One region of the Peribacillus muralis genome, then DNA from elsewhere that is predicted to be linked to it. Evidence: riboswitches for the same ligand, from Rfam matches in the RefSeq annotation. Region 1 holds a riboswitch; the other holds the start of a gene.
What was found. A riboswitch is a leader RNA that binds a small molecule or an ion and turns the genes downstream of it on or off. The one in region 1 is predicted to bind FMN.
Positions count from the first base shown of each region.

Region 2: it holds a riboswitch for FMN, as region 1 does, so the genes downstream of both, ABE28_RS14455 (ECF transporter S component) here and ribE (riboflavin synthase) in region 1, are expected to answer to the same signal.

Region 1 is NZ_CP017080.1:543,164-548,890, reverse strand. It holds gene ABE28_RS02595 (DHH family phosphoesterase) at 1-158, opposite strand, end outside; gene ribH (6,7-dimethyl-8-ribityllumazine synthase) at 717-1,187, opposite strand; partial or broken gene ribB (3,4-dihydroxy-2-butanone-4-phosphate synthase) at 1,252-1,890, opposite strand; gene ribE (riboflavin synthase) at 1,910-2,548, opposite strand; FMN riboswitch at 2,693-2,823, opposite strand; gene ABE28_RS02575 (TspO/MBR family protein) at 3,018-3,749, shown strand; gene megL (methionine gamma-lyase) at 3,765-4,940, opposite strand; gene ABE28_RS02565 (YczE/YyaS/YitT family protein) at 5,107-5,727, opposite strand, start outside.
Region 2 is NZ_CP017080.1:2,978,930-2,984,656, forward strand. It holds gene ABE28_RS14445 (YpbB family protein) at 1-1,001, opposite strand, end outside; gene ABE28_RS14450 (ferredoxin) at 1,291-1,539, shown strand; gene ABE28_RS14455 (ECF transporter S component) at 1,670-2,251, opposite strand; FMN riboswitch at 2,418-2,552, opposite strand; gene serA (phosphoglycerate dehydrogenase) at 3,050-4,624, shown strand; gene ABE28_RS14465 (hypothetical protein) at 4,676-5,727, opposite strand, start outside.

The sequences.
Region 1 (5,727 bases):
GTATCTTCAATTTTAGCCTGCTCCAGAAATGCTCCTACGTTCTGGTTAAGCCGGCCGATTGAATTATAACTAACCACTACTTCTTCTCCGAATGCCAGCTTAGCCACAATGCCGCAGCCGACTCCATCTAAATCATTATGTGTAAAGAGATGGTACACACAAACCCCTCCTAATAACTAATAAGTTTACTTTTCCCTAAAGATATGAATTTCAATTGCAATCTTTACAATTGTAGCATAATCATGTCCGCATATTTTAAAATGCTTTCATTACCTGTTGCTTTTGCGTATTTTTTTATAAACGACCGAAAAATTCTTTGTTTACCCAATCCAGATCTATTTTGCAGTAAAAACCCATTAATTAGAAATTGAATATTCCTCTAAGGTTTAAGTGACCTTACCTGACTTCCGCTCAACAGCAATTCAAATGATATAATGCTTTCGGACAGAATCAATATGGAAACAAATTCTTATGAGATAAGGAAGAAAACGTGACCATTTCTTCGTTTAAAAAGGATTACCGGGAATGCCTAGAAAATTGGATAGTGTGACTCTGTAAGTGATTATCGAAAACATGATAATCGCTACGGGATTGATCGTTTGTTTTGCTGTTCTAATACTTAAGAATTTGCCGCGAGCTTCGAAAATCAGAATATTATGGAAATGTTCATAGGAAAGCCGCAGGGATATCCTCCCTGCGGCTTTCCTGAATGATATTTATTGCTCTATCAGCTTCCCAAGGTTAGCCATTTCAATTGCACTAACAGCCGCTTCATAGCCTTTGTTGCCAGATTTAGTTCCGGCACGTTCGATGGCTTGCTCGATACTCTCGGTCGTCAATAAACCGAAGATAACCGGTACACCTGTATCCAAGGACACGGCCGCCATGCCTTTAGCTGCTTCATTGCATACATAATCATAATGTGAGGTAGCTCCCCTGATTACCGTTCCAAGACCGATTACTGCATCATATTTACCTGTGTTCACAAGTTTCTTCGCAATTAACGGAAGCTCAAAAGCACCAGGAACCCAAGCGATATCAACATCTTTTTCATCCACACCATGACGCTTGAGACCATCCAAGGCCCCGCCCAAAAGCTTGCTTGTGATAAATTCATTGAACCTGCCTACAACGATTCCCACTTTTAAACCTGATCCGATTAATTGTGCTTCAATGATATTCCCCATGTCCAATTCCTCCTAATTTATAAAACATTTCATTTTTTTGTTCATGCGTTAAACCTTACGAATTCGGAAGGTTCAGTTCAAGTTCATGTTTTCTGCTTGTTGCAGCTTTCTCAAGGTATCGAATCAATTCGGCGATCGTGATGAATTTCAAGTTGAATTTTTCGGCAATGACTTCTAAATCGGATACCCGTGCCATCGATCCATCTTCATTCATGATTTCACAGATGACCCCAGCCGGTTTGGCACCGCATAACTTGGCCAGATCGACAGAAGCCTCCGTGTGCCCTGCCCGGTTAAGTACGCCGCCTTCTTTGGCAACTATTGGAAAAGTATGACCAGGCCTTTGAAAATCTCCAGCAACCGAATCTTCTTTAAGAAGCTCTAAAATGGTCAAGGACCTTTCAAAAGCACTAATTCCTGTAGACGTGCTCTTATGGTCGACACTTACTGTAAAAGCCGTTCCATGATGGTCGGTATTATCTCCAACCATAGGATGCAAGTCAAGCTTGGCTGCCAGTTCTTCGGTTATGGTTGTACATATCAAACCTCGTCCATGAGTCGCCATGAAATTAATCGCTTCCGGTGTCGCCTTTTCAGCGAGTACTACAAAATCCCCTTCATTTTCACGGTCTTCATCATCCGATACAATTACTACCTTGCCAGACTTCAATTCTTCAATCGCTTCTTCTATTGTAGAGAACATCCCTTACACCGCCTTTATATTAGAATCCATGCTCTGCTAAAAACTCTAGATTTATTCCTGGTTTTGAGTCGCCTTTTTTCATTTGATGTATAATATATTTCCCAATCATGTCGTTTTCGATGTTAACAATATCCCCAGCCGCTTTCTGCCCCAAAATGGTGTCCTGATGCGTCAATGGAATCAAGGAGACCGTCAAAAGGTTTCTTTCAATCCCAAATATCGTCAAGCTCGTTCCATCGATGGCGACCGATCCTTTTGGAATGCAAAAGGCACTAAGCCCTTCCTCCAATTGGATGACATAGTAAACGGCATTTTCTTTTCGCTCTTTCTTAATGATTGTTCCGGTGCCGTCGATATGACCTGAAACGAAATGGCCGCCAAACCTGCCCTCTGCACTCATGGCACGCTCGAGGTTCACAAGTGATCCCACTTTTAATGTCCGGATCGTCGAAGCCTTGACCGTTTCTGGCATTACGTCGACAGCAAACAAACTTTTCGTGAAGGAGGTTACCGTCAAGCAGACACCGTTGACCGATATACTATCCCCCAGATGAACATCTTCAAGGATCTTCTCGGAACGAATCGTCAACTCCATACTGCTTTTTCCTTTTTTTAAGGAATGGACCGTACCAATATCCTCAATGATTCCCGTAAACATGTTTTTCCCCCTTTTATGGAATATAAAAAACCCCTTAGAATGACCTAAGGAGTTAGCAGGAGAAATGAGTGAAAAATGGTATACCTAAGAAACCTAATTTTATCATTTTTGAAAAATTAGGCGTACGTATACACTTGGGTTCCACACGTCCTTCTCCCATCCAGACTGTACTGTCGGCTTTGGAATCTCACCAAATCCTGCCTTTATCAGGCTCGCGGGCTTAGAATTTCTTCATCACCGCCGGTTGGGATTTTCACCCGACCCCGAAGGACTAATAATATGAATCTTTAAATATTTTATCACCTTAAAGTACGGATGTAAAATTTCTTACTATAAATGGTCCATTTGTTACAGAATCGCCCCCCTTACAAGAACTGATAAAAAACCTCCGATGTGCTCCAAAAAGGTTATTCAAGTAAAAATAGTGGAATAAGATATAAAAGTCACAATACGTTCAAGGAGGAGTCCCATGCTTATAGTCTTTTTTAACTTGATTTTTTACTTATTCGTCATCACCATGAATTTTTTAGCCAATTTCCTTCCATTCAACGGCCAAACATCTGGAGAGGTCTCCGATAAACTGGATGTTCTTTTCACCCCTGCCGGTTATGTATTTTCGATATGGGGCTTCATCTATCTTTTACTGGCCATTTGGGTTTTTAGGCAATTTACAGGCGAACATAGAAACAGCCCTGCCACCAAGGCATCATTTCCATGGTTCGCTTTAAGCTGTGTGCTGAATGGTGCGTGGCTACTGGCATGGCATTACGAGTACTTTTTGTTATCCGTTTTCATCATCGTTGCACTTTTGGCTACGCTATTGGTCATTTATACACATATTAAAAAGGTTGCGCATACTGGTTTCGACCTGTTCCCATTTTCCATTTACTCAGGCTGGGTAAGCGTTGCCACCATCGCTGACATTTCTTATTACCTCACTTATATAGAATGGGACGGTTTTGGGATTTCCAAAGTGGCCTGGACGATCACTATGCTGATTGTAGCAACAATCCTGGCTTTTGCCTTTGCAAGTAAAAACCGGGATTGGGGCTATCCGCTCGTGTTCGTTTGGGCGTTCATCGGCATCGGGGTTCGCAACGAGGCCAACTACCCAGTCATTACGACCATTTCTTATATCCTTGCCGCTGTCATCTTGATCATCGCCGTGATCATCTTCATCAGGTATCGGAGAAATAAATAAACAAGAATACGTTCCTTAAAAGGCTTGCAGGAGATCATCCCAGATGTCCTGCCAAGCTTCAAGGCCAACAGATAGACGGATGAGTTGATCGCTGATGCCCATTTGCCTGCGCGATTCTTCAGGTACGGCCGAGTGCGTCATGGTAGCAGGATGCTGGATCAATGTTTCGGCATCCCCTAGGCTGACGGCAATCTTGACTAATAGAAGCTTATTGAGAAATTCCTGGGCATCTTCTTTTGTACCATGCAATTCAAAAGAAATAAGCCCTCCGCCATGTTTCATCTGTTTTTCCATAATATAATGATCCTCATGCGTTTCATCCCCTGGATAGTATACCTTTTTTACCTTTGGATGCTTCTTAAGCTCGCAAAATATTTCCATTGCATTGCCCGAGTGCCGATCCATCCTCACTGGCAAAGTCTTTAACCCCCGCAGCAGTAACCAGGCATCGAATGGTGAGATGATCCCGCCTATATCTTTTTGTGTCGTTCCCGCTACGTGATCTATAAAACCTCTGCTGCCTACCACAAGCCCGGCAACGACGTCCCCATGGCCGCAAAGATATTTGGTAGCGCTGTGAAGAACGATATCACAGCCATATTCAAGGGGTCTCTGCAAGTAGGGGGTGCAAAAGGTATTATCGACTACGACCGTCACATTATATTCCTTCGCAACTCTCACCACCATCTGCAGGTCGATCATTTTCATCGTCGGATTTATCGGGGTTTCCACATAAATGCAGGTCGTTTGCGGCCGGATCATTTTCCTTACCTGCTCCTCTGTATCCATTTCACAAAAATCATGGGCGATGCGATATTTGTTTTTCATTAGCTGCAGAAGGCCGAAGGTGCAACCATATAATCCCTGTGAACAAAGGATGTGATCATCCGTTTTTGTCAAAGCAAAAAGCACAGCCGAAACTGCAGCCATCCCCGAACCGAAAGCAAGTCCTGCTTCCCCTCCCTCCAAAGCGGCGATCTTTTCTTCCAGCACTTGTACCGTCGGATTGCCCAGCCGAGAATATATATAGCCGTCCTCCAAGCCCGCAAACCGCCGTTCCCCTTGCTCCGCCGTTTCGAAAGTGAAAGTAGAAGTTTGGAATAAGGGTGTGGTCAAACTCCCTAAATGCTCCTTGGAGTCATATCCTTCATGAATGACTGCCGTTTCGAATCGTTTATGCCTATCTGCCATATTATCTCCCCCCACTCTATATCTATTTCTATCTTATGTCAGAAATAACTCTTGTGGAAGCGTTTTCAAGAAGTGTTTATCCTATTTCCCAAGGTCGGATATGGCCCCCTCCATCCCGCTAACGTCCGTTCAACCTTATTGATGCGCCAGAACGAAAAAAACCATCCTAGAGCGAATGGTTTTTTCCTTTATCATTTGTGGATGGGCTGAGAGTACTTAACCTATTGCGAATCAGCGGGGAAAAATAGTTCAGAATCGGCCCACCCAAACAAACGGTTAAAAGTGTTCCGATACCGATTGGCCCACTGAAAGCGAGTGCCATCCCCAAGAAGAAAAGATAAATTAAAGTTTTTGAGTATAGTATATTCATGCCAGTTAAATCCTGAATGATTAACATCGAACGGTCTACAGGAATCGGGGCAAAGTTTGCAAATAAATAGATAGCCGTTCCTAACCCGAGAACTGTTAATCCGACCAGTACACAAAAGAGTTTGGTGAGCAAATGCTCCGGCTGTATCAAGGGCTGCAATAAAAAAAGCCATAGATCAATCCCAATACCTGTTATAAAAGCTGTCATTAATCCTAACACTTCAGGCCTCTGCTTGTTTAATAAGGCATGAAAAACTATCATTATGGCCGCTATGATGACCTCCCAGCTTCCAACCGTTAGGCCGACTTGTGTGGTCAGTCCGACCAAAAGGGCATCAAATGGTGATGTTCCGATATCCGACTGAATCGTTAAGGAACAGCCTAGTGTCAAAATCATGATTCCCGTTACATAGTGGAT
Region 2 (5,727 bases), 2.4 Mb from region 1:
ACCATTTGCATGATTGCCTTTAGCTTTTTGGTGCCAAGTTCCGCAATTGCTGCGGCAATATCACGTTCATCCTCGCCCGACACATAATCGTGTATTGGAAAGCTTTTATCCGAAAGTACAATTTCGACAAGATGATCTTCAATCGTATTTTGCTTCAAGCGGCGGATTTCGGCGATTTCCCCCATGCTTCTCCCTTCCAGCAAGTATTGCAGGGTCCTTTGTGTCGATTGGGTCAAATGAGGGTTTCCTCCCCTTTTCCAATCATATGTCAACGACGCCAAAAGGGGATGATCGGCTCCATCACCCAATTCGGCAAGCAATTGATGCAACGAGTCAAAAAACATGAACCGCACATATTCTTCTTCTGCCTCTTTGCTTTTGGCAATCTGTTCAAAAGTTAGCCCAATCCTGTTAACGCCCGTTAATTTCAAGATGAATATATCCCTTTTCAAGTCACTTTGCCCCTCTAGTAGCGATACCAGTTCTTCATAGAGATGCCTCGCAATCAAGTCTCGATCCTGACGATGTGTATGCAGGAATTCCTTAACGAAGGATTGGATCTTAAGGTTTCGCTGTATCGGATAAAAACGTCTTTCATTGTGGACAATATGGGATATAGTTTGAATGAGTAAGTTTAACCTTCCCCAGAATACCGGGGTTATATTTTGGTACTTCCAACCATTAAGATAGGTTGGAAACGGATTATTCAGCAAATATCCGGCTAATATCCCCTCACCATGTCCGCTAATTTCATATGCATCGGTTTTATCCGTTGGATTAATGAAGCCATCTTTAAGGAATTGTTCAATGTTTTGATTTAATTGCTGACGGGTAAATACAGGCATTGTCCCAAAAATATTCGTTAATCCGAACAAATGGGCATCCTGAATCGTTTGTGACGACTTCTTCCCCTGCAGCATATGGTATATAGCATAAACGGAACGCTCGCCTTGAAATTTTTTTATCGCATATAGAATGATTGCCTGTAGATAATTATTCATGGGACACACATCCTTATTTCATGGATCCATTAACTCCATTGTAACAAAAAACTGCAAAAACCGCCGTTTTTATTACTTAAATTAAGGAAGAATTTGTGACTTCATGACGAAACAAGGCAAGAATAAAATTAAATATATGAATGTTTTCCATTGACATTCCGCTCTATGATAGTAATTCTCAATACACTTTCTATTGAAAAGTTTGGCATTGGGTCTTACAATAAGAAAGAGATAATAATCTGGACAAAAAGATTATCAGTTGTTAAGTAACTTAGGAGGGGTTATATTCATGGCTAAATTTACGATTGTGGATAAAGAAACATGCATCGCATGCGGAGCTTGTGGAGCAGCAGCACCGGATATATATGATTATGATGACGAAGGGATCGCTTTTGTCACCCTTGACGATAACGAGGGTATCGTGGAAATTCCGGATGTACTGATAGATGACATGATGGACGCGTTCGAAGGGTGTCCAACAGATTCGATTAAAGTTTCCGAAGAGGCATTTGACGGGGACGCACTGAAATACGAATAAAGTCACAAGCCATTTTCAAATGAGAATGGCTTTTTTTTAGGCATACTATTCCGCTTCTTCCCTTTCATGTAGGCGGACAAAAAAACCGGATAGCGCTATCCGGTTTTTTTTGTTCATATTTTCTATGTCATCAAGCATTTTTATATAATATTTGTTTATTGATCCATGTCTGCAGTTTAATGAACAATACCATGAATACAGAGGTGATCAGTAGGCCCTTTATCACGTTGAAAGGTAGAATGGCAGTCGTGACAAGTGTTCTTGATTCTGGTCCCGACATGGCTTCCGCCCCTAAAAAGAAGGTGTATGCCGGTAGAAAAACGAAATAATTCAGGACACTCATGAAAACCGCCATGGTTACTGTGCCTGCAAGCAAAGCGAAGGTCATCCCTTTTTTTGAATTGATTTTTTTGAACACATAGTAGGTTGGCAACACGAACAGGATGCCCGCTATGAAGTTAGCGATGTGTCCAATTGGTACAACTGTCAGTGTACCTGTCATGACTAAATCCAAAAGGTTTTTAATGAACTCAACCAAAATTCCAGCGACAGGTCCAAAAATCAAGGCAGCCATCAATGCTGGAATATCACTAAAGTCAACATTAAGAAATGGAGGGAATCCGGGAAACGGAAAATTCAAAAGCATCAATAAATACGAGATGCTTCCCATCATGGCCAGTGTCACCGTTTTTTTCACTTTGTTCTTTTTCATAGTTCTCTCTCCTTCTTTTCCGATCTACCTGAAAAAGAGGTTTGGGTTCCATCAGCAAGTTGATGTTCAATAAAAAACCCTTTAATTCCGATTGAATTAAAGGGATAAATTAAAGGTTACATCAAACAAACGTTCAGCAAATGATTGTTGAAACGCAATCAGGAACCTCCATCTTCTCCCATCCAGACTATACTGTCGGCTTTGGAATCACACCAAATCCTGCCCCTTAAGGCTCGCGGGCTTAGAAGAACATTTCTTCATCACCGCCGGTGGGGAATTGCGCCCCGCCCCGAAGATAGACCTATAAAATTTTTTATTTAACAAACCCATTATATCCGATAATCTTACTTTTGAATAGCATTTTCTTTTAATTAATTGTTATAGTATGGAAAACGGCCAACATAAGTGACGATTATTCACTTGGGCGTCCCACTCTCCCTGGACCGCTTCCGGAAAGCTTATCTCCTGCAGTGGAACGAAACGGCCGATGTCCAAATCTCAAAATAGTGGGCTATGTGCTTTTTAGCTGCTGAACCTAAAGGGGATGCACTCAGATGAAAGCTATAGACAACCCCATTTTCATCGAATTTGTCATAGACTGAGAATTATTGAAAATTTTTTTCTGCCGTAGCTCACTACGGTAAAACCACTAATACGTTATGCTTGAGCTGCGCACATAAGGCCACCCCCTCCAATTAAACGTATAAACGACAAAGCACCAAATTGACATCATCCCTCATTCGATTGTAAAATTAACTGAAATTTAAGATAATTCATTCATAAGGAAGGTGTATAATCGTGTATCGGATTTTAGTAGCAGATGCCATCAAACCAGAGGGACTCGAACCTCTATCAGGCGCATCCAATATTCTTCTCATTCAAAAGACGGTAGAGGAAGCAGCAAACGAACTTGAGCAGATTGATGCTATCCTTGTTAGAAGCGCAACGAAGGTCACCGAAGAATTAATGAAAGGGATGCCTCAATTGAAAATCATTGCCCGCGCAGGTGTTGGCGTTGATAATATAGACATCCCGGCTGCAACGAAACGCGGAATCGTCGTCGTCAATGCACCTGATGGCAATACCATTTCAACAGCTGAGCATACTTTTGCCATGATGGCTTCACTAATGCGCCACATTCCGCAGGCAAACGCCTCACTAAAAAATGGAGAATGGAAACGTTCTTCGTACACAGGTACGGAACTTCGGGGCAAGACATTGGGCATTGTTGGATTTGGGCGTATTGGAGGGGAAATCGCCAAGCGAGCTAAAGTGTTTGGGATGGATGTCATTGTATATGATCCATTCCTGTCAGCCGATCGTGCTAAAAAGATGTCGGTCCTATCATTACCCTTGGATGAATTGCTTCCTAAAGCAGACATCATTACTGTACATACGCCTCTGACCGCTGAAACGAGAGGGTTAATCAATAAAGAAAAATTGTACACTTGTAAAAAAGGCGTTTATATACTGAACTGTGCCCGGGGTGGAATTCTGGACGAAGATGATTTATATGAGATGATCGTTAAAGGTCAAGTAGCAGGCGCTGCCTTGGACGTTTTCGTCGAAGAACCTCCGTTTGGACATAAACTCCTCGAACTTGATAATGTCATTGCCACACCACATTTGGGAGCCTCCACGAAAGAAGCCCAATTGAATGTGGCCGTACAGGTTGCCCAGGAAGTCCTGACCTTTTTTGAGGGAAATCCAGTCTCAAGTTCCATCAACCTTCCAGCCATCTCTAAAGAAGTGTTCGAAAGGGTCCAGCCCTTTTATCAGCTCGTTCAGCAAATGGGATCGATTGCCTCACAATGCATGAAAGAAGGTATTCAAGAAATCTCGGTAACATACGCAGGCGAATCACTAGACTTCGATACTGCAATTCTGACAAAAAGTTTAATTTCAGGTTTCTTCAAATCAAGAGTTGACGCATCCGTCAATGAGGTGAATGCCTTGCTGGTCGCAAAAGAGCGCGGCATCACTGTCGGGGAAAAAATCTCCACTGACTCACTAGGGTACGCGAACTTGATCAGTGTAAAGGTGAAAGGAGATAATCGGGAACTAACGATCAGTGGGACTTATATCGAAAATTACGGTTCACGGATTGTAAATTTGAATGGCTTCAAAATCGACTTTCATCCGGAAGCACATTTACTTTATATTCAGCATACCGATAAACCTGGGGTAATCGGAAACGTAGGGAAAATCCTTGGAGATCACAAGGTGAACATCGCCACGATGCAGGTAGGCCGAAAAGAAGCTGGAGGAGAAGCCATCATGGTATTGAGCTTTGATGCGCCGCTCGAGGACGCTCTGAAACAAGTCCTGATGGAAACAAAAGAAATCACCTTCATGTCCCGCATTTCATTATAAACAAATAAAAGTGCCCGAATCCCGGGCACTTTTGCTTGTTCCTCCCCTGACTCAATTCATTTGGTTCGGGGCTCTCGGCACTGCTATATCTCCAGTTAAATCCAGATGCCCCACTTTTTCAATTGAAGCATTTTCGAACCTCACTGTTTCATACCCAAAATCCTTCGCAATGAAAAGAATCGCTTCTAAAGCTTGAAGGGTCTGTTTACTATTTTCAATGGCCGTATTTTCTGCGAAATGAATGGTCACATGACTCCCATTGATATTTACCCTTTTCCAATTCAGGTCTCTCGGGATGGCAGGAGCTATCCCTTTTATATCAGACTGGCTTTTTGCCGCCTGCAGCGCTTCAGCAAAGCTTTGATACTTGACATTGCTTGGAACAAGTAAACTTGGAGAGTATTCATCTTTTTTGTAAAGAAGATATGTTCGATGTTTATATTGGGGTATATCCAGCGTCTTTAAAAAACCCTTATGCGAAAACTTTGCCCCCGGCTTGCCATCTGTAGCAAAAGTCATCTTCGTTATATTATTATAAGATAGGGTTTCTTCCATGGAAGCTAGAAAAAGTGCATCATCATCCAATAGTGAACTATCTTCTTGAAACTCAATGTGAGCAGTGGTGCTATCGGTACCTTTGCTAATGGTCACATCAAGGGGAAAATAGTCGGATAATCCATATTGCTTTTCATCGATAGCAGACATTTGCTTGACCATCTGGATCAGGGTATCCGATTCGTCAAAGTATTTAAGCTTGATGGAAACGGGAACGATGATATTCATTTGATCATCCGGTATGCCTATCGTAATGGTCGAGGCATTTTTCAGTTCATCCTCGTAAATCGCATGTGCGAACATGTTTTCCTGTGCTCCTTTAAAAGGGACAATATCCAATTGCTCGTCTTGAGCTAGGATTTTTGGGTGCTCGCTCGAAAGCGCTTGATTTTCCTGAATATCATCCGAGCTGTTTCCTTTGGATTTCGCTCCGTAATCCGCTGATTCCTTACTCTCAGAAACTGATAATTTTTGATTGCTGTCACTTTTCTCTTGACTTACCTCCCCTTCTTTACCAGTCATCAATGCTGACGCCAAAATAATCATCA